Regions from separate parts of the Rahnella sp. PCH160 genome, predicted to be linked through region 1. Evidence: predicted binding sites of a transcription regulator. Region 1 holds the regulator's gene; each other region holds the start of a gene.
What was found. The regulator PurR, encoded in region 1, represses purine synthesis genes. The targets are predictions, from matches to a motif close to CANGCAAACGTTTGCNTG.
Positions count from the first base shown of each region.

Region 2: purE (5-(carboxyamino)imidazole ribonucleotide mutase) is a predicted target of PurR. The motif match lies at 1,650-1,667, and genes of this name have one in related genera.
Region 3: serA (phosphoglycerate dehydrogenase) is a predicted target of PurR. The motif match lies at 1,714-1,731, and genes of this name have one in related genera.
Region 4: purH (bifunctional phosphoribosylaminoimidazolecarboxamide formyltransferase/IMP cyclohydrolase) is a predicted target of PurR. The motif match lies at 2,752-2,769, and genes of this name have one in related genera.

Region 1 is NZ_JBLOGT010000001.1:4,100,381-4,105,497, forward strand. Features, by position in the region: gene rnt (ribonuclease T) at 1-618, shown strand, start outside; gene ACM5QY_RS19055 (Grx4 family monothiol glutaredoxin) at 738-1,079, opposite strand; gene ACM5QY_RS19060 (NlpC/P60 family protein) at 1,543-2,457, shown strand; gene cydH (cytochrome bd-I oxidase subunit CydH) at 2,622-2,711, opposite strand; gene purR (HTH-type transcriptional repressor PurR) at 3,045-4,070, shown strand; gene punR (DNA-binding transcriptional activator PunR) at 4,108-5,013, opposite strand.
Region 2 is NZ_JBLOGT010000001.1:4,669,092-4,674,208, forward strand. Features, by position in the region: gene ppiB (peptidylprolyl isomerase B) at 1-167, shown strand, start outside; gene lpxH (UDP-2,3-diacylglucosamine diphosphatase) at 179-901, shown strand; gene ACM5QY_RS21870 (MiaE family protein) at 938-1,555, opposite strand; gene purE (5-(carboxyamino)imidazole ribonucleotide mutase) at 1,736-2,245, shown strand; gene purK (5-(carboxyamino)imidazole ribonucleotide synthase) at 2,242-3,306, shown strand; gene ybbP (putative ABC transporter permease subunit YbbP) at 3,346-5,117, opposite strand, start outside.
Region 3 is NZ_JBLOGT010000001.1:55,948-61,064, forward strand. Features, by position in the region: gene asr (acid resistance repetitive basic protein Asr) at 1-38, shown strand, start outside; gene ydgU (small membrane protein YdgU) at 155-235, shown strand; gene serA (phosphoglycerate dehydrogenase) at 391-1,629, opposite strand; gene rpiA (ribose-5-phosphate isomerase RpiA) at 1,970-2,632, opposite strand; gene ACM5QY_RS00295 (LysR family transcriptional regulator ArgP) at 2,848-3,750, shown strand; gene ACM5QY_RS00300 (oxidative stress defense protein) at 3,811-4,530, opposite strand; gene argO (arginine exporter ArgO) at 4,653-5,117, opposite strand, start outside.
Region 4 is NZ_JBLOGT010000001.1:1,302,843-1,307,959, forward strand. Features, by position in the region: gene purD (phosphoribosylamine--glycine ligase) at 1-928, opposite strand, end outside; gene purH (bifunctional phosphoribosylaminoimidazolecarboxamide formyltransferase/IMP cyclohydrolase) at 975-2,564, opposite strand; rRNA gene ACM5QY_RS06040 (16S ribosomal RNA) at 3,250-4,792, shown strand; tRNA gene ACM5QY_RS06045 (tRNA-Ile) at 4,864-4,940, shown strand; tRNA gene ACM5QY_RS06050 (tRNA-Ala) at 5,074-5,117, shown strand, end outside.

The DNA.
Region 1 (5,117 bases):
GATGTGGAAACCGCCGGATTTAATGCCAAAACGGACGCGCTGCTGGAAATTGCCGCGATTACGCTGAAAATGGATGAGGACGGCTGGCTGCAAAGCGACGAGACCGTACATTTCCACGTCGAACCTTTCGAAGGTTCGGTGCTGGTGCCGGAAGCGCTGGCGTTCAACGGCATCGACCCGAGTAACCCGTTACGCGGTGCTGTCAGTGAATATGAAGCGCTGCACGGGATTTTCAAAGTTATCCGCAAAGGGATGAAAGAGCAGAACTGTAACCGGGCGATTATCGTGGCGCACAACGCCAATTTCGACCACAGTTTCCTGATGGCCGCCGCCGAACGCGCGGGGCTTAAACGCAATCCGTTCCACCCGTTTGCAACCTTTGACACCGCCGCGTTGAGCGGGCTGGTTCTCGGGCAAACGGTGCTGGCAAAGGCCTGTATCAGCGCCGGTATCGTGTTTGACAGCAGCCAGGCACACTCAGCGCTTTACGACACTGAACGCACGGCAGAACTGTTCTGTGAGCTGGTGAATCGCTGGAAACGTCTTGGCGGATGGCCGCTGGCGATCTCTTCCGATGAAAACGAAGCGGAAGAAACACCGGAAGAAAATCAGCGATAAACTGTTCCGGCTTTCTGAGCAAAAAAACAAATAAAAAGAGCGACATAATGTCGCTCTTTTTTTACTGACAACCACGGGAGGCTGCCAGTTAACAGTGAATAGCGTTGAATCGCTCTGAATTACTCTTCAGAAGATTTGTACTTCTCAGCCGTTTCTTTGATTAGCTGTTGCAGTTCACCGCGCTGGAACATTTCAACCACGATGTCACAACCGCCGACCAGCTCACCGTCAACCCACAGCTGCGGGAACGTAGGCCAGTTAGCAAATTTTGGCATCTCAGCACGAATATCCGGGTTCTGCAGGATATCAACGTATGCGAAACGCTCGCCGCACGCAGACAGCGCCTGAACGGCCTGTGCAGAGAAACCGCAGCTTGGCAGTTTTGGAGAACCTTTCATGTAAAGCAGAATCGGGTTTTCAGAAACTTGCTTCTGAATTTTTTCAATCGTTGGAGTGGTCATTTCTTGCTTCCTCAAGCCGGTACAGGCTGTCACGGTCATTACTCTTCACGCGCAGCACACAGAGACGGTGCGCAATCACAATGCCTTCTATTGTAACGATGGCAGGCACCAGATAAAAACGCCAATTTTTGTGGGGTCTTTCTCAATACTGGCATTTAGCTAAACAATTTTCGGCGCTTGCGTTCAGGCTCACATAATTAAAGATTCATCGAGAATAACATTTTTGCCGTTCCACGATAATGTCAGATCTGCTAAATTCCATTCTTTAACTCAAATATTAACACCATGAAAAGTGGTTATTTTTTTGACTAAAAATGGCGGTTATTTCGACATAAAAAAAGCTATTAACTTTTTCTCACAATATGATCTAGAATCGATGCAATTCGTGCTTTTTTGTCGGGTTCTTTTAGGCAATACTCTGACATCCCTGATGTTTAACCCTACCACTCATGGTAACGAAGCTATGCGCTTACTGTTCACGCTTTTTGTGCTGCTCTTTACCCAGCTGTTTCTGAATATGGCCCATGCGTCGCCACAGAATCGTGCCGCTGCCGATCAGCGAAAGAGTCATGTCAACCAGGTCGCACCGGAAGAGCGTCGAAAGCGAAAAACCGTGGCTGCGAAAACCAGTAAGAAAACCAAAGTCGCGCCGGTTTCAGAACCTAAAACTCAGGAAAAAATTTCGAAGAAGAAAGTCAAAAGCACCGAACTGGTTAAGCGAAAGACATCTTCAGAAAAAACAGTAAAAACGACGCGGGCCGAGAGTAAAGTAGAAAGTAAAAAAGAAAAAACACTCAAGACAACGCGGGCCGGGGCGAAAGCAGAAAAAGAAACGGAAACCCGCTCTCTCGCTAAAAACAGCAGTAAAAAGGTCAGCAAAAAAGAAGCCTATGGCCGTCACCGCAAAGGCAAGAAGTTGCATGAAGAAGACAGTAAACCGATAACGCTCAGCGCAACGCACAAAAAACGTTATCAGCACGCACAGCAAACTGCCATGACAAAACTGATGCACCAGGTCGGCAAACCTTATCGCTGGGGCGGGACCTCACCGAATACAGGTTTTGATTGCAGCGGACTGGTTTACTACGCCTACAAAGATCTGATCCGAATAAAAATGCCTCGCACAGCCAATGAAATGTACCACTTGCGCGATGCGGCTCCGGTCAAACGGGGTGAATTAGAATCCGGCGATTTGGTGTTCTTCCGAATTAATAACCGCGGTGCCGCCGACCATGTTGGTGTTTACGTTGGAAACGGGAAGTTTATCCAGTCACCACGTACCGGCGAAGACATTAAAATCACCTCACTGGGTGAAGATTACTGGCAAGACCATTATGTTGGCGCACGACGGGTAATGACCCCTAAGACGATCCGATAATAAACAATTCGTTAAGTCTGAAGTTTCGCTAATCAGCCATTGAATAGCATTTAACGAAGAGTTTCTGCAGGGAAGAGTATCGGCGCAAAGGGCCACTGCGTAAAATTGAAAAGGGCGATTCCTGTTATAGGTATCGCCCTTTTTTATTGCGGCTTTCGCGCAGATCAATTCATGATTGCGGTGAAGCTGAAAGCCATAATCATAAGCAAAGCGCAGATCGTAGTGATCAAAGAAAATTTCAGGTTGCTGTCCATCAAACCCCCTTACGGATCAAATTGTGGCGTTCATTTAGCCACACTAAATGTGTGCCAACGCATTTTCTCATAATTCACATTTAAAATCTTGTGCTGAATAACAACAGGCTCATGACAATTTTACTTCCACTTTCCTGCATTATAAGTGAAAATTGTCGGTTACCACGCCTGTGTGCCGGTCGATTTCACCCGAGAGCATTTCACGCCTCATCCTGAAGAATCCACCCAACGATTTCACTGCCCTTTTCTAAGTCAGCAGTCAAATCCACGCAAGCAAACGATTAACATAATGCTAACGTGCTGATACACGTGAGCACAGGAGTCATTTTTTACATGGCAACGATTAAAGATGTCGCAAAGCGCGCTGGCGTTTCCACCACAACCGTGTCGCACGTCATCAATAAAACCCGTTTCGTCGCCGAAGAAACCCGAGCCGCGGTTCTCCTTGCAATCAAAGAGTTGCACTATTCTCCCAGCGCCGTGGCACGCAGTCTGAAGGTCAATAACACCAAAACTATCGGTCTGCTGGCAACATCCAGCGAAGCGCCCTACTTCGCCGAAGTGATCGAGGCCGTGGAAAACAGCTGTTTCTCAAAAGGCTATACGCTGATTTTGTGTAACTCACACAATAATCTGGAGAAACAGCAGGCCTACCTGCAAATGCTGGCGCAAAAACGCGTCGATGGTTTACTGGTGATGTGCGCGGAATATCCGGACGAATTGCTGAATATGCTCGAAGAATACCGTTCCATCCCGATGGTCGTGATGGACTGGGGCGAAGCGCGTAAGAATTTCACCGACAGTATCATCGATAACGCGTTCGAAGGCGGCTATATGGCCGGACGTTATCTGATTGAGCGCGGTCATCGCGATATCGGCGTCATTCCGGGGCAACTGGCGCGAAACACCGGCGGCGGCCGCTTCCAGGGTTTTGTTAAAGCGCTGACGGAAGCCAATATCCCTCTTCGTGAAGAATGGGTGGTTCAGGGCGATTTTGAGCCGGAATCAGGGTATCAGGCCATGCACAAAATTCTGATGCAGAAACACCGCCCGACGGCTGTGTTCTGTGGCGGAGACGTGATGGCGATGGGCGCAATTTGTGCTGCCGATGAGCTTGGTCTGCGCGTACCGCAGGATATTTCCGTGATTGGTTATGACAACGTGCGTAATGCGCGTTATTTCTCGCCTGCGCTGACGACGGTTCACCAGCCGAAAGAACGTCTGGGTGAAATGGCCTTTACCATGCTGCTGGACAGAATTATCAGTAAGCGCGAAGAATCGCAGACTATTGAAGTGCATCCGAAACTGGTTGAACGCCGTTCCGTCGCCGACGGCCCGTTCCGCGACTACCGCCGTTAATTTTCAATGAACGCCTGCGATGCAGGCGTTTTTTTCATCAATCGCGCAACCACTCCCGGTTCATCGTCTCCATATCCCCCATATAATCCAGCAGCCACGCCAGTGAAGGCGACGGATTGCTTTGATCCCACGTCAGGCAACACGGGCTATCAGGGAAAGTATTTTCCAGCGCCAGAACCCGCAATTTCTGCTGTTCAATCCAGGGTGTCACCCGGTGAACCGGCATCATCCCTACGCATAAACCTTCGTTCAGACATTCCAGCGCGCACGTCCAGTCGGGAACCACCAACCTTCGCTGGTTATCCAGCGTCCAGGTATCGCGCTTTGGCAATGTCCGTGACGTGTCTTCCAGACAAAGCGCCGGATAAGGTCGCAGCTGTTCGTCAGTCAATACACCCGTGTTTTGCGCAAGCGGATGCTGTGCGCTGACCACGCAATGCCAGTCCATAAACCCCATATCGCGGAAACTGAAACGTCCTCCGACGGGGATCGCTCGCGTCGCGCCAATAGCAACATCTGCCCGCCCGTCAACCAGGGCGTCCCAGACACCGTTGAAGACTTCCGAATGAATGATGAGCTCGGTGTCCGGGAAATGCCGGTAGAAATCCAGCACCAGTCGCCGCGTCCGGGCAGGTTTAACGATACGGTCGACGGCCACCCGCAATTCTCCGCGCCAGCCGTTCGCGACCTGCTGACACTGACGTCGGGTAGCTATCATTTTTTTTGTCAGAATCCGCGCTTCATCAACAAAAACTTTCCCTGCAGGCGTCAGTACTACGTCGCGATGTCTGCGCTCAAAGAGTGGAACGGCCAGCCATTGTTCGAGCTGACGCACGGTATAGCTGATGGCAGAAGGCACCCGGTGCAAGTCTTGCGCGGCAGCGCTGAAACTGCCGGTTCGGGCGACGGCATCTACCACGTCAAGGGCGTATTCTGACCACATCACTTAGCCTTCAATTTTTTTGATACCAGAATGCAAATATTAGCGTTTCACAAGGCTGTTATCAAAGCGTTAAACTCCGCATCCGATACGAATTCTGCGTCAAA
Region 2 (5,117 bases), 570 kb from region 1:
ACAGCGGCAAAAATGCGCAGGGTTGGGGTTACTGCGTATTTGCAGAAGTGGTTGAAGGTCAGGACGTGGTTGACGCAATCAAAGCCGTGAAAACCGGCCGCAGCGGTATGCACCAGGACGTTCCAAAAGAAGATGTTGTGATCAAAAGCGTCACTATCAGCGAATAATAAGCGTCGGGATGACCACGTTTTTTATCGCAGATATCCATCTTTGCGCACAGGAACCGGCAATCACTGCCGGTTTTCTGCGTTTTCTTCGCGAAGATGCGCCGCAGGCTGATGCGCTGTACATTCTCGGGGATTTATTCGAAGCCTGGATTGGTGACGATGACCCGGAACCGTTACACGCAGAAATCGCTGCGGCGTTAAACTACCTCCGCCAGCAAGGCGTTCCTTGCTTTTTCATCCACGGTAACCGCGATTTTCTGCTCGGCAGACGTTTTGCGCGTGAAAGCCTGATGACGCTGCTGCCAGAGAAAAAAGTTCTCGAGCTTTATGGCCGCCGCGTGCTGATCCTGCACGGTGACACGCTGTGCACCGATGACATTGCCTACCAGAATTTCCGTAAAAAAGTTCACAACCCGCTGATCCAGAAATTATTCCTGATGCTGCCCCTGAAATGGCGGCTGGCGATTGCCGCGAAAATGCGCGCCAACAGCAAAGCGTCTAATCAGGGTAAATCACTGCAAATTATGGATGTGAATCCGCAGGCGGTGATCAGTGAAATGCAGGCGGCTGGCGTCGAATGGATGATCCACGGACACACTCACCGCCCGGCGGTTCATGATGTGCGTTTGGAAAATAAAACCGGCCACCGCGTGGTATTAGGCGCATGGCACGAAGAAGGCTCAATGGTGAAAGTCACCGCCGATAACGTGGAACTGATCAGCTTCCCGTTTTAAGTCATCCGATCACTATCCTAAATAATTTGAAGCAGCTCAAAGTATGACGGGTACGCCGGAGTGGAAGCGGAATTGCTCATCCGGCGACAGTATAAGTTCCGCTTCAATTCGGCCAAACTCCTCCACGCGCTCACTGATATCCGTTCCCGCATACTGTTCCGCCAGCGCCAGATAATCGGCAAAATGCCGCGATTCTGAGCGCAGCAGCGACGTATAAAAACGCGACAGCGTTTCATCCAGATACGGCGCTATCTTGGCGAAACGCTCGCAGGAACGGGCTTCGATATACGCCCCGATAATCAGCCGGTCCACCAGAATATTCAGATCATCATGATGGCGGGTGTGCTTAATCATGCCGCTGGCGTAGCGCGACGGCGAGAGCTGGGTGTAAGCGATATTGCGCTTTTGCATGATTTCCACCACCTGCTCAAAGTGGTGAAGTTCCTCGCGGGCCAGACGCGCCGCACAAAACAACAGTTCGGTGCGATCCAGATATTTCGTCATCAGGCTCATGGCCGTGGCCGCCGCTTTTTTTTCACAGTTGGCGTGGTCAATCAGCAATACCGTCTGATTTTCCAGCGCAACATCCACCCAGAGAGCCGGTGTTTCACAGTGAAGAAAATCGTAAATCGGTGCCAGTAAAGCCTGCGTCATAGTTCAGTTTCCCGTAGGGATAGCGGAGAGTTTCGTGGCGGAGATTATACAAATGTGCCGCGCACTTCTCATCAAAAATGCACCGTATTCCGGCTACGCAACCGTTTTCCTTGCTTCATGAGCGTGATATCATTTGCGCCCTCGCACGCTTTACATCCGAATCACAGGAGCTATACAGACATGTCATCCAACGTTACCCCGGCAAAAATCGCCATCGTTATGGGGTCTAAAAGTGACTGGGCGACCATGCAGTTCGCCGCCGAAGTGCTCACAACGCTGAATATTCCTTTCCATGTCGATATCGTCTCCGCTCACCGCACGCCGGACAAATTATTCACCTTTGCTGAACAGGCGTCCGCCAACGGTTTTGATGTGATCATCGCAGGCGCTGGCGGCGCGGCGCATTTGCCGGGCATGCTGGCGGCGAAAACGCTGGTGCCGGTGCTCGGTGTACCGGTACAAAGTGCTGCGCTGAGCGGCATCGACAGCCTGTATTCTATCGTCCAGATGCCACGCGGTATTCCGGTCGGAACGCTGGCGATTGGTAAAGCCGGAGCCGCCAACGCCGCCCTGCTCGCCGCGCAAATTCTCGCACTCCATGATACCGAAATTGCTAAAAGCCTGGCCGCGTGGCGTGTCGCACAAACCGACGAAGTGCTGAATAATCCGGATCCGAGGGAAGAAGCATGAAACCGGTTTGCGTACTCGGAAACGGTCAGTTAGGCAGAATGCTGCGTCAGGCCGGCGAACCGCTGGGGATCGCCGTTTATCCGGTGGGGCTCGATGCTGAGCCGGAAGCCGTGCCTTTTCAGCAGAGCGTGATTACGGCTGAAATTGAACGCTGGCCGGAAACCGCCTTAACCCGCGAACTGGCCACGCACAATGCGTTCGTTAACCGCGATATTTTCCCGCGTCTGGCCGACCGCCTGACGCAAAAACAACTGCTCGATCAGCTTGGTCTGGCGACCGCGCCGTGGCAGTTGCTGGCCGATGCAGCGGAATGGCCTCAGGTTTTCGCCACGCTCGGTGAACTGGCGATTGTGAAACGCCGCGTCGGCGGTTACGACGGCCGCGGGCAATGGCGGCTGCGTTCCGGCGAGGAAACCACGCTGCCGCAGGATTGCTACGGTGAATGCATCGTTGAGCAAGGCATCAATTTTTCCGGTGAAGTTTCACTGGTTGGCGCGCGCGGTCACGACGGTAAAACCGTCTTTTATCCGCTGACGCACAACCTGCATCAGGACGGCATTTTGCGCACCAGTGTTGCGCTGCCGGAGCCGGACGCCGCGCTGCAACAGCAGGCGGAAAGCATGCTGTCGGCGATTCTGAATGAACTGAATTATGTCGGCGTGATGGCGATGGAATGTTTCGTGGTCGCCGAAGGGTTGCTGATTAACGAACTGGCGCCGCGCGTTCACAACAGCGGGCACTGGACGCAAAACGGGGCGTCCTACAGCCAGTTCGAAATGCACCTGCGCGCTATCCTCGGGCTGCCGCTGCCGAAACCGGTAGTCAGTACGCCGTCGGTGATGGTCAATCTGATTGGCACGGATGTGTCAGAACACTGGCTGAACCTGCCACTGGTCAATCTGCACTGGTACGAGAAAGACGTGCGTCCGGGTCGTAAAGTCGGACACCTGAATCTCAACGACGCCAGCGCCAGCCTGCTGAAAGAAAACCTGAACGCACTGGTGCCGATGCTGCCGGAAGAATACGCCAGCGGAATCGCCTGGGCGGTTGAGAAGCTTTAAATCGATTTGCTCCTCCCCTGCGAAGGGGAGGAGCAAAAACTACGCGTCGTATTGCCGGAACAACGCCCTGCCACGCAGCAACCTCACGCCAAGCCAGCCACCGCAGACCGACAGCAGCAACGCACTGACCACCGGCACGGCAACCCACATCCGGTAATCCGGTTCCCACGGGAAATCGAACACCTTGCGCTGCAACAGCCATAACGCCGCTTCGGCCCCAATCGACGCCGCAACGCCCGCCACCAGCCCGAGAACTGCAAACTCACACCAGAGCGTTCGGTGCAGCATCTTTTTACTCGCGCCCAACGTGCGGTAAACGATCAGCTCCTGACGACGCTGGCGCATTCCGACCTGAATCTGTGCCAGCAACAGCAAGCCGCCGCACAGCATCACCAGAATCACCATCACTTCTAGCGCCCGGCTGACCTGCTGTAAGACCTGCCCGACCTGATGCAGAATCGAACCGACATCCAGCAAACTGAGCGTCGGGAACTGACGGTTTAGCTGCGTAATGGTGCTGTCATCGCCGTGATAACGGAAACTGGTCAGCCAGCTTTGCGGCTGGGCATCCAGCGCGCCCGTCGGGAAGATAAAGTAGAAATTCGGCTTCAGGCTGTCCCAGTCCACTTTTCGCAGGCTGGTAATTTTAGCAGTGAAATCCTGCGTATCCCCGGTGAACGTCACGGAATCGCCGATTTTTAGCCCGAGACGTCCGGCCAGCCCTTCGTCGATGGACACTTCTCCCGCTTTCGGCGTGCCATTGCCCGCTGTCAGCGGATTATGATCTGGCAATCCGTCCATCCAGGTCAGATTGAGTTCACGGTTTACCGCTTCGCCGCCCGCATCGTCCGGCTTGATTTTGTCCGTCGCTATCTCACCGTTAATCTTCGTCAGGCGCGCCCGGATAATCGGATAGAACGTTTCCGGCTGCGCGTTATGCTGATGCAGAAAATCCGTCACTAACGGAACCTGCTCTTTGGTGATGTTTAGCAGGAAGAAGTTCGGACTGTCCGGCGGAAGCTGCTGCTCCCAGCGGTTCAGCAGATCCCCGCGCATCACCAGCAACAGCGCCAGCAGCATAAACGACATGGAAAACGCCGCCAGCTGGCTGAGTGTCACCCACGGCTGGCGTAGCAAGCGGTTGACCGCCAGACGCAGCGGAAGCTGGCGGAAAGTCAGGCGGCGCAGTAAAAACAAAGCGCCCCAGCCAATCACGCCGAGCAGCAGCGATAACACCAGTACGCCGCCCAGCAGCGACCACAGCAATGCGCTTGCGCCCATCAGCGCGGCCAGTAACCCGACGACGACCAGCAACATCACCGGCAGGAAATAGCACAGCGGCCAGACGTTCGCCACTACGTCATTTCGCAGCACGCGCAGCGGCTGAGTCGCCAGCAACTGGCGGTATGGACGGATGCCTATCAGCAGTGAAATCACCACCATCGCGCCCATCGACCAGACCCACGGCCAGCCACCGGCAGGCGGTAATTGCGCGGGAAGCACCGGCGCGAGCACTTTCATCAGAACGGCTTCGAATGCCAGTCCGACAATGCTGCCGCCAATCCCCGCCAGCGCCAGAACCGCCAGCCACTGACCGATGATCAGTTTACGCAGCGCCTTTTTCCCGGCACCCAATGTTTTCAGCACCGCCACCAGATCGTACCGGCTGCGGCAATAATGCCCCATCGAAACGGCAATCGCGGCAATCGACAGCATCAGCGTCAGCAGCGCCGACAGTGTCAGGAATTGCTGAGAACGCTGTAATGATTTGCCCAGCGCACCTTCTGAATCTTCCATACCGGTCCAGCGCT
Region 3 (5,117 bases), 4.0 Mb from region 1:
AAGCTGCTCCGGCTGCAAAAGCAACGCCAGCAGCATAAGAAGTAACGATGAAGTCTTTGTGAGGCGTTAACTCACAACTACCAAGACTGATAAATTGACACCCGGTTCGCCGGGTGTTTTTTTCTCCAGTTTTTATCCTGAGGTACTGTGGATGATGCTGCGCCGCTTTCAGTTCGAAATCACCCTGTCATCGCTGATCCTCTGTGGTCTGGTCAGCCTGTTCTTTTACTTCTGACATTTTCCTGAAGTGCCCTGAGATGACGCCCGTCATCGGCTCAACGCCTTGAGCAATCTGGCAAACGACTCATCCGGTAAGATCTTCCCGTCTGCGGGAAATGGCATAAAAAAACCGCCTTTCGGCGGTTTATGGTCTGTTACTGCGCAGATCTGTCAGTAAAGCAAGCGCGCACGGATAGTGCCCGGAATCGCTTTCATCAGTTGCAGCGCGGTAGTCAGCGTTGTGATGTCGGTTTCAGCATCGATAACCACATAACCCACTTCAGGGCTGGTTTGCAGATACTGCGCTGCAATGTTGATGCCCTGCTCCGCGAAAATCTGGTTGATGCTGGTCAGCACGCCCGGACGGTTTTCATGGATGTGCAGCAGACGGCTGGCTTTCTCGGTATGCGCTGGCAGAGAGGCTTCCGGGAAGTTAACCGCTGACAATGTCGAACCGTTATCAGAGTATTTCGCCAGTTTACCCGCCACTTCCAGGCCGATACCTTCCTGCGCTTCCATGGTGGAACCACCGATGTGTGGCGTCAGCAGTACGTTGTCGAATTCACACAGCGGAGAATTGAACGGATCGCTGTTGGTCGCCGGTTCTTCCGGGAAGACGTCGATAGCCGCACCGGACAGATGTTTGCTGCGCAGCGCATCGCACAGGGCAGGAATGTCGATCACCGTGCCGCGTGAGGCGTTGATCAGCAATGCGCCCGGTTTGATTTGTGCCAGCTGTACTTCGGAAATCATGTTTTTGGTTCCCGGAGTTTCAGGAACATGCAGGGTCACGACGTCGCTGGTGCTGAGCAATTCTTCCAGAGTCGCGATCGGCTGCGCATTACCCAACGGCAATTTGCTTTCGATATCGTAATAGAAGACGCGCATCCCGAGACTTTCCGCCAGAATACCCAGCTGTGTACCGATGTGGCCGTAGCCCACAATACCCAGACGTTTACCGCGAGCCTCGAAAGAGCCGACGGCCAGTTTGTTCCAGATCCCGCGGTGAGCTTTGGCGTTGGCCTCAGGGATACCGCGCATCATCAGCAACATTTCGCCCAGCACCATTTCGGCGACGGAACGGGTATTGGAGAACGGTGCGTTAAAGACCGGAATACCGCGACGGGTTGCCGCTTTCAGGTCAACCTGATTGGTACCGATACAGAAACAGCCTACAGCCACCAGTTTTTCTGCTGCCTGAAACACTTCTTCGGTCAGCTGAGTACGCGATCGGAGTCCAACAAAGTGCGCATCACGGATCGATTCTTTCAGCGATTCCGTATCTAAAGCACCTTTGTGAAATTCAATATTGGTGTAACCCGCTGCGCGGAGTGTATCAACCGCACTTTGGTGGACGCCTTCCACTAACAAAAATTTAATCTTGTCTTTCTCAAGTGATACTTTTGCCATTTCCCGACCCTATATTTTTTCTGGCTGAATTCGAACTGCTAGGTGACTGCTCACAGTCAACATAACAAAAAATACGCCATCATCAATACAAACGATTGCCTGCCAGACAGCAGAAGGCTCACCGCGCCTGTTGGTTTTCAGCATTTCCTGCTGGTTAGATTTTGCAGAGCAAGACGTTCTGGAGGTACCGGTCAGAAACGTGACATAAGTCACCAAATTCAGGCTTTTAAAGAAAAGATGATTCAGTCAGAAAATTATCATCTTCATAACATTGTGTTATGACAGGGGGATGACTGGCTGCATTCAGCGAAAGCAGCCAGATCTTCTGCTTATCGATGCGTTACTTCAGCGTGACAGTTTTTACGCCTTCAGAAGTGCCCACCAGGGCAACATCAGCGCCACGGTTCGCAAACAGGCCTACCGTCACCACGCCGGCAATTCCATTGATCTTATTTTCCATCGCGACCGCATCGAGAATGCTCAGATTATGGACATCGAGGATGATATTGCCGTTGTCGGTCAGTACGTTCTGGCGGTATTCCGGCAAGCCGCCGAGTTTCACCAGTTCGCGCGCAACGTAAGAACGCGCCATCGGGATGACTTCTACCGGCAGCGGGAATTTACCCAGCACATCAACTTGTTTGGATGCATCCACAATACAGACAAATTTTTTGGCGATCGCGGCAATGATTTTTTCGCGGGTCAGCGCCGCGCCGCCGCCTTTGATCATCTGCATGAAGCCGTTGATTTCATCCGCGCCGTCAACGTAAACGTCCAGCGAGTCCACTTCGTTGCTGTCGAAAACGTGAATGCCCAAGCTTTTCAGTTTTGCCGTTGAAGCGTCGGAGCTGGAAACAGCGCCTTCAATCTGGCCTTTGATCGACCCCAGTGCATCGATGAAATGAGCGGCGGTGGATCCGGTCCCGACACCGACGATGGTTCCCGGTGTCACGTAATCCAGTGCGGCCCAGCCGACTGCTTTTTTCAATTCTTCCTGCGTCATAATGGCTTCTCTGTCTGATAACGTAAGTGGCGTGAATACGGAAAAGTGTCGGTGATTATAAAGCATGTCCCGGCAGATTGGGCAGACAAGAGCGTGACCAGATCACACTTATTAAGTGCAATTGGACTGTAAACACCCCGATTTTACCCACCACAAAACCTGACAATCTGTGGCATAGTGTCGGGATAAAATTAAATCTAAGGGACAGTACTCCGATGAAACGCCCGGACTATAGAACACTACAGGCACTGGACGCGGTGATCCGTGAGCGCGGTTTTGAGCGCGCGGCACAAAAGCTTTGCATCACCCAATCGGCGGTCTCTCAGCGCATCAAGCAACTGGAAAATTTGTTCGGCCAGCCTCTGCTGGTGCGGACGGTGCCACCTCGTCCGACGGAACAGGGGCAAAAATTGCTGGCCTTGTTGCATCAGGTGGAATTGCTGGAAGAAGAGTGGCTCGGCAGTGACAGTAACAGCGACAGTAATGATACGCCGCTGCTGCTTTCGCTGGCGGTCAACGCCGACAGTCTGGCAACCTGGCTGTTACCGGCACTGAAATCTGTGCTGGTCGATTCGCCTATCCGCCTGAATTTGCAGGTCGAAGATGAAACCCGGACGCAGGAACGTTTGCGTCGCGGTGAAGTGGTCGGCGCGGTGAGTATTCAGCCGCAGCCGCTGCCGAGTTGTCTGGTCGATCAACTCGGTGCGCTGGATTATCTGTTTGTTGGCTCTAAACCTTTTGCCGACCGTTATTTCCCGAACGGCGTCACACGTTCCGCCCTGCTGAAAGCCCCGGCGGTGGCGTTTGATCATCTCGACGATATGCATCAGGCGTTCCTGCAACAGAACTTCGATTTGTCACCGGGCAGCGTGCCGTGTCACATCGTTAACTCGTCGGAAGCCTTCGTGCAACTGGCCCGACAGGGCACCACCTGCTGTATGATCCCGCATCTGCAAATCGAGAAAGAGCTGGAAAGCGGCGAACTTATCGACCTGACGCCCGGCCTGTTCCAGCGTCGTATGCTGTACTGGCATCGCTTTGCACCGGAAAGCCGCATGATGCGTAAAGTCACCGACGCCCTGCTGGCACACGGTCATCAGGTTTTGCGTCAGGACTGATTTCACCCGCAGCAGAAAACAAAAAAACCGCCGAGGCGGTTTTTTTCATCATGAAAGATATTAACGTTGTAACTCAAATACCACATCCACCTGATCATCAAAGTGAATGCTTTGCTGTTCGTAAGTTTCAGCGGCATCATTTTGCATCGGCGCGGCGGCGGCTTTAAACATCCGTGCGACTGGCATTGGCTGGTAGTTGGCGACGTGATAACGAATGCTGTAAACCGGCCCCAGTTTGCTGTGGAAACCTTCTGCCAGCGATTTCGCCTGCTGCGTGGCATTATCAATCGCTTTCTGACGCGCTTCGTCACGGAAACGAGCAGGATCCGCAACGCCCAGTTCAATGGAACGGATTTCATTCAGGCCGGATTTTAACGCGCCATCCAGCAGGTCGTTCAGTTTATCCAGCTGGCGTAATGTCACCTGAACCTGACGTACTGCACGGTAGCCTTTCAGTTCTGAGCTACCGTCTTTCAGGTAGTTATATTCCGGCTGCGTGCTGAGGTTGGCGGCATTGATGTCTTTCTTTTCAATTCCGTTTTTCTGCAGGAAACCAAAATATTCCGCCACACGATCATCGGCCTGTTTCTTGGCGCTCGCGGAGTCTTTTGCCGATACGCTCACTTCAATCACCAGCGTCGCGATATCCGGTGTGGCGTCAACACTTGCCGTTCCTGATGTCACCACGTGCGGCCCAGCAGGAACTTCTGCCGCGTGCAACGCCAAAGGTAAAGTCCCTAATCCCAACATCGCTGCTACAGCTAATGCTTTCAGTTTCACAGTGCCTCCATTAATCATTAAAGATCTGGCAATAGATAGTTCAGTCAATCCGCAAAACCGTAGCATAAACCGTTACAACTGAAACTAAGATTAGTGACAAAAACCGGTTTACGGGCAAAAACTCAAAATACGCCGGTCTGACGCGCCAGCTGAATGGCGATCCCCCACATGATGGTGCCGACGATAAAGTTGATGATCCGCTGCACTTTCCCGGTGTTCAGCCATGGTGCCAGCAATGCCGCGAGGATCGCCAGCCCGAAGAACCACAGAACTGACGCACTGACCGCGCCCAGCGCAAACCACGAACGTTCATCGTGGCTCAGGCTTCCCCCCAGACTGCCTAACACGACGAACGTATCGAGATAAACGTGCGGATTGAGCCAGGTCACCGCCAGCATACTGACGATAATTTTCCACCTGCTTTGCTTTGCCACTTCGGCCTGCGCCAGTTCAGGATTTTTGCTGAACGCCGTTCGGAATGCGCCCCAACCATACCAGATCAGAAATGCCACGCCGCCCCAGCTCACCAGCGCCAGCAGCGTCGGGGATTGGCTCAGCAACGCACTGCCGCCAAATATGCCGCCACA
Region 4 (5,117 bases), 2.8 Mb from region 1:
GATCGACCAGATCGGAACGCAGGCGCAACATGATCGGCTGAGTTTCCGGATCGCCAAAGCGGCAGTTAAATTCGATCACTTTCGGCTGGCCGTCAGCGGAGATCATCAGACCCGCATACAGGAAACCGGTGTAAGTATTATTCTCAGCCGCCATGCCGTGCACAGTCGGCCAGATAACCTGATCCATCACGCGCTGATGGATTTCATCCGTGACAACCGGTGCCGGAGAATAAGCGCCCATACCGCCGGTGTTCGGGCCGCTGTCGCCATCGCCAACACGTTTGTGATCCTGACTGGTTGCCATCGGCAGAACATTTGTGCCGTCAACCATCACGATGAAACTCGCTTCTTCGCCATCCAGGAATTCTTCGATAACGATACGGCTGCCTGCATCGCCAAAAGCGTTTCCTGCCAACATATCGTGAACGGCGTCTTCCGCTTCTTTCAATGTCATCGCCACAATGACACCTTTGCCCGCAGCCAGTCCGTCGGCTTTAATGACGATCGGCGCGCCTTTGCTGCGCAGATAAGCCAGTGCCGGTTCGATTTCGGTGAAGTTTTGGTAATCCGCGCTTGGGATATTGTGACGAGCCAGGAAATCCTTAGTGAAAGCTTTCGAGCCTTCCAGCTGTGCAGCTTCCTGCGTCGGGCCAAAAATTTTCAGTCCAGCAGCGCGGAACGCATCAACCACACCAATCACCAGCGGCGCTTCAGGGCCGACAATGGTCAGGCCGATATCATTGCTTTTGGCAAATGCCAGCAGAGCGGCGATATCGGTCGCGGCGATATCAACATTCTCCAGCAGAGGTTCCAGCGCGGTACCGGCGTTACCGGGTGCGACAAACACTTTATCCGCCAGTGGAGATTGCGATGCCTTCCATGCCAGTGCATGTTCACGCCCGCCGTTGCCGATAATTAAAATATTCATTCGAGGACTCCGGGTGAGCGGGCGCATCGCACCCGCTAAAAGAAAATTAATGACGGAAATGGCGCATGTCTGTGAACAGCATTGCGATACCGTGTTCGTTTGCGGCTGCGATAACTTCATCATCACGAATTGAACCGCCAGGCTGAATTACACAGGTAATGCCCACCGCAGCGGCTGCATCAATACCGTCGCGGAACGGGAAGAAGGCATCTGATGCCATCACGGAACCTGCGACTTCCAGGCCTTCGTCAGCGGCTTTAATCCCCGCGATTTTCGCCGAGTACACGCGGCTCATCTGGCCTGCACCAATACCGATGGTCATTTTATCGCGTGCATAAACGATGGCGTTGGATTTAACGAACTTGGCGACTTTCCAGCAGAACAGGGCATCTGTCAGTTCCTGCTCGGTTGGCTGGCGCTGCGAAACAACACGCAAATCACCGGCATCAACCATGCCCAAATCACGATCCTGAACCAGCAGGCCGCCATTCACACGTTTGAAGTCCAGTGCTTTCTGGCGCCCTTGCCATTGGCCGGAAGTCAGAACGCGGACGTTTTGTTTTGCCGCAGTCAGGGCCAGCGCTTCTGGGCTGACCGACGGGGCGATGATCACTTCCACAAACTGGCGGCTGATGATCGCTTTCGCGGTTTCAGCATCGAGCTCGCGGTTGAAGGCAATAATGCCGCCGAAAGCGGAAGTCGGGTCAGTCTGATAAGCACGTTCGTAAGCAGCCAGAACGTTGTCTCCGATGGCAACACCGCAAGGGTTCGCGTGTTTAACGATGACACAAGCAGGCTCTGCAAATTCCTTCACACATTCCAGTGCCGCATCGGTATCTGCAATGTTGTTATAGGAAAGAGCTTTGCCCTGCAACTGGGTTGACGTCGCCACGGAAGCTTCGCTGACGTTTTCTTCTATATAGAAGGCGGCGTTCTGATGGCTGTTCTCGCCATAACGCATATCTTGTTTCTTTATATAGCTAAGATTCAGAGTTCGCGGGAACTGGCCAGACGCGGATTCGGTATCGCCGTGATAAGCCGGAACCATGGTGCCGAAGTAGTTGGCAATCATGCCGTCATAAGACGCAGTGTGCTCGAAAGCCTTAATCGCCAGATTGAAACGGGTCGTCAGCGTCAGTGAGCTGCTGTTGGCATCCATCTCTTCAATAACAGAAGCGTAATCATTACTCTTCACCACGATTGCCACGTCTTTGTGGTTCTTCGCCGCAGAGCGAACCATGGTCGGGCCGCCGATATCAATGTTTTCGACTGCATCTTCCAGTGAGCAATCCGGGCGGGCGACGGTTTCCGCGAACGGATAAAGGTTTACGACCACCATGTCGATTGGCGCGATCGCGTGCTGCGCCATAATGTCATCATCTTTCCCGCGACGGCCGAGGATCCCGCCGTGAACTTTCGGGTGAAGGGTTTTGACGCGTCCATCCATCATTTCCGGGAAACCCGTGTAGTCAGACACTTCTGTGACTGGCAGACCGGCTTTTGCCAACAGGCTAGCGGTGCCGCCAGTGGAAAGTAATTCAACGCCACGCGAAGAGAGTGCCTGGGCGAATTCTACGATACCGGCTTTATCAGAAACGCTGAGCAGGGCGCGGCGGATTGGACGAGATTGTTGCATGGTGGTTTATATCCTTGGCTTTGGAGTCGCAATAAAGAGCGTTATCTGAATTCAATGGGCGTTTTCTTCTCTTTATATAGAGCAATTTGCAGAAAAACGCGGGATTGAGCTCGGATAACTACCCCCTGACGGCTTACTTTTCATTTATCACCCGTAATGGGTGTCGAAAACTGACGCGCGAAATTGTAGCGAAAACGATTGCGCGACGCTCGCAAAATTTGAGATTCCTGCGGATCTGTGGATAAATCTGTGCAAAACACGGTATAAGCGGTGTGTTTGCTGTGTAATGCAGCAAACGGTATTTTTTCTTAAAATTAGCCCTTGCGGCCTGCTGAGAACTCCCTATAATGCCGCTCCATCGACAGGGAACAACGTGAACAACATCACGAAGTGACCGGGTCGGAAAAGATTTAAAGCAGCGGCAACCGGATGAAATAAACGGTTGACACTGAACGAGGAAAGCGTAATATACGCCACCTCGAGTTAGCAAGCGAAAGCGCGTAACTCACTGCTCTTTAACAATTTATCAGACAATCTGTGTGGGCACTCACAAGACGATATCAGCCACTTCGGTGGCAAAAAAATATCAAGTCTTAAAGAGTGACCAAGCAGTAATTCATTTAGTGAATTATTACGAAAGTTAATTTTTGAGCACCGCTTAACTTGTTTAAGCAAATCGAACTTTTAATTGAAGAGTTTGATCATGGCTCAGATTGAACGCTGGCGGCAGGCCTAACACATGCAAGTCGAGCGGTAGCACAGGAGAGCTTGCTCTCTGGGTGACGAGCGGCGGACGGGTGAGTAATGTCTGGGAAACTGCCTGATGGAGGGGGATAACTACTGGAAACGGTAGCTAATACCGCATGACGTCGCAAGACCAAAGTGGGGGACCTTCGGGCCTCACGCCATCGGATGTGCCCAGATGGGATTAGCTAGTAGGTGAGGTAATGGCTCACCTAGGCGACGATCCCTAGCTGGTCTGAGAGGATGACCAGCCACACTGGAACTGAGACACGGTCCAGACTCCTACGGGAGGCAGCAGTGGGGAATATTGCACAATGGGCGCAAGCCTGATGCAGCCATGCCGCGTGTGTGAAGAAGGCCTTAGGGTTGTAAAGCACTTTCAGCGAGGAGGAAGGGTAATGTGTTAATAGCACATTGCATTGACGTTACTCGCAGAAGAAGCACCGGCTAACTCCGTGCCAGCAGCCGCGGTAATACGGAGGGTGCAAGCGTTAATCGGAATTACTGGGCGTAAAGCGCACGCAGGCGGTTTGTTAAGTCAGATGTGAAATCCCCGAGCTTAACTTGGGAACTGCATTTGAAACTGGCAAGCTAGAGTCTTGTAGAGGGGGGTAGAATTCCAGGTGTAGCGGTGAAATGCGTAGAGATCTGGAGGAATACCGGTGGCGAAGGCGGCCCCCTGGACAAAGACTGACGCTCAGGTGCGAAAGCGTGGGGAGCAAACAGGATTAGATACCCTGGTAGTCCACGCTGTAAACGATGTCGACTTGGAGGTTGTGCCCTTGAGGCGTGGCTTCCGGAGCTAACGCGTTAAGTCGACCGCCTGGGGAGTACGGCCGCAAGGTTAAAACTCAAATGAATTGACGGGGGCCCGCACAAGCGGTGGAGCATGTGGTTTAATTCGATGCAACGCGAAGAACCTTACCTACTCTTGACATCCAGAGAATTCGCTAGAGATAGCTTAGTGCCTTCGGGAACTCTGAGACAGGTGCTGCATGGCTGTCGTCAGCTCGTGTTGTGAAATGTTGGGTTAAGTCCCGCAACGAGCGCAACCCTTATCCTTTGTTGCCAGCGAGTAATGTCGGGAACTCAAAGGAGACTGCCGGTGATAAACCGGAGGAAGGTGGGGATGACGTCAAGTCATCATGGCCCTTACGAGTAGGGCTACACACGTGCTACAATGGCATATACAAAGAGAAGCGAACTCGCGAGAGCAAGCGGACCTCATAAAGTATGTCGTAGTCCGGATTGGAGTCTGCAACTCGACTCCATGAAGTCGGAATCGCTAGTAATCGTAGATCAGAATGCTACGGTGAATACGTTCCCGGGCCTTGTACACACCGCCCGTCACACCATGGGAGTGGGTTGCAAAAGAAGTAGGTAGCTTAACCTTCGGGAGGGCGCTTACCACTTTGTGATTCATGACTGGGGTGAAGTCGTAACAAGGTAACCGTAGGGGAACCTGCGGTTGGATCACCTCCTTACCTCAAGATACGCATTGTGCAGTGTCCACACAGATTGTCTGATAGAAAGTAACGAGCAGAAATACCTTAATAGGCTTGTAGCTCAGGTGGTTAGAGCGCACCCCTGATAAGGGTGAGGTCGGTGGTTCAAGTCCACTCAGGCCTACCAATTCCCTCCTCCTCTTCGTTGTCGCCATGTCTCGTTTGCACAAGCAAACTTCGCATGACTCCGCCTTGATGAGAAAGTAATTGGCTGACTCATCTGACTGATGAGTAATTAAGGTATCTGTAAGTGACTGTATGGGGCTATAGCTCAGCTGGGAGAGCGCCTGCCTTGCACGCAGGA